One region of the Marinobacter xiaoshiensis genome, then DNA from elsewhere that is predicted to be linked to it. Evidence: riboswitches for the same ligand, from Rfam matches in the RefSeq annotation. Region 1 holds a riboswitch; the other holds the start of a gene.

Region 1 (2,398 bases):
TTCGCTTTGCTCAGAGAGATATCGCCATACCAGGCGCTTGCCTGCTCACCGGTATTGTCTGAATCCGACATGATCGCGATGCCCCGGATTGGCGGCGGGTTTTCCCCGAAGGCCTGGCGATAGTCCGCCACGATATCCCGCTCTATGGCTACCCACTCCCCGACATTTCCGCTGCCAGAGTTAACGGCAATCATCACGGTTTTGTCGGTGTAGGGATTGGCAATAAACTCGCCTTCCGGCAGGGTGTTTGCCCAAATGTAGTTCAGGGCATTGCCCGGCAGTTTCTCACCAAACAACACCTCCACTGTTTTGCGCTTGGCCCGCTCGAAAAAGCCCGCTTTCTCCGGCTCGAACTCGAAGGCGATGTAGATCCGGGCAGGGTAGTCATCACCAGCTTTGTTCCGGGCATCGCCCTTTTTAAATACATTCGACACCTTCCAGCGCCAGGCCAGTATCGGTGAGCTTTCTGGCTCTATATCCAGCCGGGTTATCAGGCCGGAAGCACCGCCGGAGGTTTCGGCTTTAACCACCCTGGAGCCGTTCTCTGAAATCAGTTCGTAGTGGGAGAGCTGCGTTATGTTGGGGAATTCAAGCGGTTCCCAGCCATCATCCAGCGATGCCATTCCGGAAAATGCCGGGAGCACTGGCTCCTGTGCTGACAGGTGAGAAGAGGCCAGGGCGAGTGCAGCTAGGAGCAGCCAAATAGTGGGGTGCGATGAGGTGCGCATTGGATAGTCTCGAGTTGTTGTGTGTTTGTAGGAGACCGAAGGATTCAAAGAAAGTGCCTTGTTCATCTTGGCTATCCTGTATATAGTGCCCAAATCCTTGGTTTGATACCAGATATGGTATCGGGAATCCGGTGAGAATCCGGAACTGACGCGCAGCGGTATTGGGGAACGAGCGTGGCACAAAGACACTGGCGCAAGCCGGGAAGTCGCCACGCAAGGCAGAGCCGAAAGGTTCACGCCCCTGAGTCCGAAGACCTGCCAGGGAATACACACTGTACCTTCGCGACTCAGGCGCCTGCATTTGGCCCTACAAGGTGAGCAGCAACAAACAAGGCATGATTACAGCCGCTGTATAGCGATTACAGGCTGATGCTGACGTTTGTCCTGCGTACGCGAAGGTTACGGAATTAACGCGTATTCAGGAGAAAACCGCATGTCTGCGACCGCTCTGGCCGAGCCTCGGCCCTCATCGCCATCCGCCACAGAAGCCTTGCAGGTAATCAAACGCAACGGCAATCTGGTCAGCTTTACCCCATCGAAAATCAGCGTAGCCGTTACCAAGGCCTTTCTTGCCGTTGAAGGCGACCAAGCCGCTGGCTCTGCGCGTATAAACGACGCTGTTCACCGGGTAACCGAGCAAGTTGTGCAGGCCATCAGCCGTCGCCTGAAAGCCGGTGGCCGGGTACACATTGAAGACATACAAGACCAGGTAGAACTGGCCCTGATGCGCGCGGAAGAGCAGAAAGTTGCCCGCGCCTACGTACTCTACCGCGAAGAACACGCCCGCGAACGCGCCCTGCACGAACCGGTAGAAGCCCACCCAACCCTTACCGTAAAACTCGCTGATGGCCGCACCGCACCGCTGGATCTGGGCTTGATGAAGCAGCAGGTTGAAAAGGCTGCATTAGGCCTGGAAGGCATAGAAGCCGAATCCCTGGTGGACGAAGCCATCCGCAACCTCTACAACGGTATCGACGAAGCCGAAGTACTGAGCGCCTTGATAATGACCGCCCGCGGCCGCATCGAACGTGAGCCAGACTACAGTGCTGTCACCGCCCGCCTGCTCCTGGAACAACTGCGCCTTGAAAGCGTCACCGCTCTGAACCTCGACACCAGCCTGAGCCTCGCCGACGTTTATCCACAGGCTCTGAGCGCTTTTATTCACGCAGGCATTCGCTACGAGCTGCTGGATGAAGCCATGGCCGCATTCGATCTGGAACAGCTGGGTGCCGCGATCAAGCCCGAGCGCGACCAGAAGTTTGGTTTCCTCGGCTTGCAAACCCTCTACGACCGTTACTTCCTGCACTGGAAAGGCGACCGCTTGGAGCTGCCCCAAGTATTCTTCATGCGTGTGGCCATGGGCTTAGCGCTGCGTGAAGACGACCCCAACAGCCGTGCCATCGAGTTCTATAATCTGCTGTCTTCGTTCGACTACATGGCCTCTACGCCCACACTGTTCAACAGCGGCACCCGCCACTCCCAGCTGTCGTCCTGCTACCTCACCACCGTGGGCGACGACCTTGAAGACATATACGGCGCCATTCGTGACAACGCCATGCTCTCCAAGTGGGCTGGCGGGCTGGGCAACGACTGGACACCAGTGCGCGCACTGGGCTCCCGCATCAAAGGCACCAATGGCCAAAGCCAAGGCGTCGTGCCGTTTTTGAAAG
Region 2 (2,398 bases), 350 kb from region 1:
AGTGCGACTGGTTTCGGAATAATCCTGGGTACTGCTAACTTCGTCCTGTTGGAGCTCGGTACCCACAACCAGTTCATGGACACTATATGTGAAAGTGTTTTCCCACTGGGCCTGCCGCAACCGTGTGTTATAGGTGGTGTCACTAAAGCTGCTGAAGGTATCCGACTCGTCTCTCGATTCCGAAAACTGAATTGACGTTTTCCAGTTGTCATTCACAGGCGTCATAAGCCCAAGGCCAAAGGTTCGGATCATATAATCAATATTGCCACCCTCGTACTCTGTGTTACCTTCAGACTGCAACAGCATTACGCTCGCTTCGCCGCCATTGTCCAGGGCGTGCACTACCCGGCCAAGACCGGCAGTATTGCGGAAACCTTTATCCTCACCGTCTTCAATAATCGCCGTACCATCAGTTTCCTTGTGCAGACCACTCAGACTGAACCTTGTGTTGCCCACGGAGCCTGAAACACCAGCGCTCACTTTTTGGGTATCGAAATTGCCTGCTCCGGCCTCGACCCAACCTCTCTTGCCGTACTTGGGATCAAGCGTAAAGGCCTGAACAACGCCTCCCATGGCATCGGCACCATAAAGTGAACTGCGAGGCCCCCTTACAATTTCAACACGCTCAATCAGGTCTGTTGGAAAGTACTGCCAGGAAGCGCCACCGCTGGTTGCGGAACGGAGTTTTACGCCATCCACAAGCAATACAGTTCCTGCGTTCTGAACACCGCGGGTGTATACACTTGTCGTTTTGCCGAAAGAGCCGTTACCGGTCACGTTAATGCCTGGCTGGCCACGCAAAAGGTCAGTGAAATCCGCAGGAGCTTTGGAACGAACCTCTTCCTCATCAATGACCGTGACCGACGCAAGGCTTTCACCAACCGTTTTCGGCCCCAGCGTTGCGGTAACAACAATGGGATCCAGTTGTGGCGACTCGGCTTCCTGGGCTATGGCTATCGAGAGGGGGTTGAATGCAAAAGGGAGTACCAGAGCACCGGTAATCGATCGGGAAACTTTCATTACATACACTCGCAGTCACACCACGCGCACCCGCATGGTTGATTATTTAGTGCTGCAAAGGGAAGCGTAGCCCGACAAAAAACAGGCTGGAGCATAACAAGGGGTGGGGAAATTCCGTGAGACAGGCCGGTGTTTACCCACCGCAACTGCCCTCCGCAGCGTTCGGTGTGTTTGACAGGCCGGTCTCCGGACTTGTGAGCGTATGCTGATCGGCACAAACCTTCCCATGCTTGCACACAGTGGCATCTTTCTTAGCCGATCACTCACTTACCGTTGCGGGGGCAGTGCCGGACTTTAACCGGCTTCCCGTTTCACTGCTGGGGCGTTGATGATTACGCGACAACAGCACCTACAAACGCAGGGCAAGGCTAACAACGCGTTAATGTCTGGTCAATGACTAATCGCAAGGCTTGCCCGCTAACGCGACTTCCAGCTTCTGCCACTGGCTCTCACCTCCTGGCAGCCCAAACCTCAACATTCCCGGTTGTTCAAAGACCCTGACCAACACCGCCCAGGTGGCCAACTGATCCGCCAGCGGCTGAGGCCTGTCGAGACGCACGGTCTGAAATAGCGTGCCACTACCAACCAGCGTTAGCCCTGCTGTCTGCAACATTGCACGCAACCTGGAAGCGCTGAACTGCAGGTTCATCCGGGATTGCTGCTGCCACGCCCCATCTTCTAGCGCCCTGCGCATTACGAAACGACCAGGCCCACTAAGGGACCAGGGCCCGAGCATTAATTTCAACGACTCGGCAACAACTGAGTCTGAAAGCACCGCCCCCGCTCGCACGCCAGCCAACCCGAAAAACTTCCCCAGAGAACGCAGAATAACCAAACCCGGCAAACCGGCACGGGGCGCCAAACTGAATGCCGGCGTAGCATCCATAAACGCTTCATCAACAACCAACCAGCCACCGCGCTTCTGCAACCGCCGATGCCAGCGCAAGAGAGTAGAGGGCGGGACGATTGCTCCAGTAGGATTATTAGGATTGATCCACACCAGCACATCCAGCCGGTCCAGCCACCGGTCATCACAGCCTGTCGCCCCACCGCCTGTTTGCTCAGGCCCTATCGGAACAATTGCATGGCCCGCCTGCCGCCAGTTGTGGCCATGCTCACGATAGCCCGGCACGGGTATACCCACACGGCAGGGTTTGCGTAATTTCGGCAGCGCCATAATCGCCGCCTGGCTACCCGGCACAGGCACACAGGCCGCTTCCGCGGGCGTTCCTGACCACTTGCGAATAACTTCTTCAAGCCCATCATCGGCTTCGGGCAGCCTTTGCCAAAGCTCTGCCGGTATCTCAGGCACTGGCCAGCCATTGGGGTTAATGCCGGTAGACAGATCAAGCCATTCCGACCGAGGGATTCCCCAGCG

Evidence for each region. A riboswitch is a leader RNA that binds a small molecule or an ion and turns the genes downstream of it on or off. The one in region 1 is predicted to bind cobalamin.
Region 2: it holds a riboswitch for cobalamin, as region 1 does, so the genes downstream of both, RKA07_RS01640 (TonB-dependent receptor domain-containing protein) here and RKA07_RS03090 (ribonucleoside-diphosphate reductase subunit alpha) in region 1, are expected to answer to the same signal.

Annotation. Positions count from the first base shown of each region.
Region 1 is NZ_JAVMBO010000003.1:705,739-708,136, forward strand. It holds gene RKA07_RS03085 (DUF3047 domain-containing protein) at 1-623, opposite strand, end outside; cobalamin riboswitch at 810-1,005, shown strand; gene RKA07_RS03090 (ribonucleoside-diphosphate reductase subunit alpha) at 1,162-2,398, shown strand, end outside.
Region 2 is NZ_JAVMBO010000003.1:359,724-362,121, forward strand. It holds gene RKA07_RS01640 (TonB-dependent receptor domain-containing protein) at 1-1,020, opposite strand, end outside; cobalamin riboswitch at 1,180-1,388, opposite strand; gene cobD (threonine-phosphate decarboxylase CobD) at 1,418-2,398, opposite strand, start outside.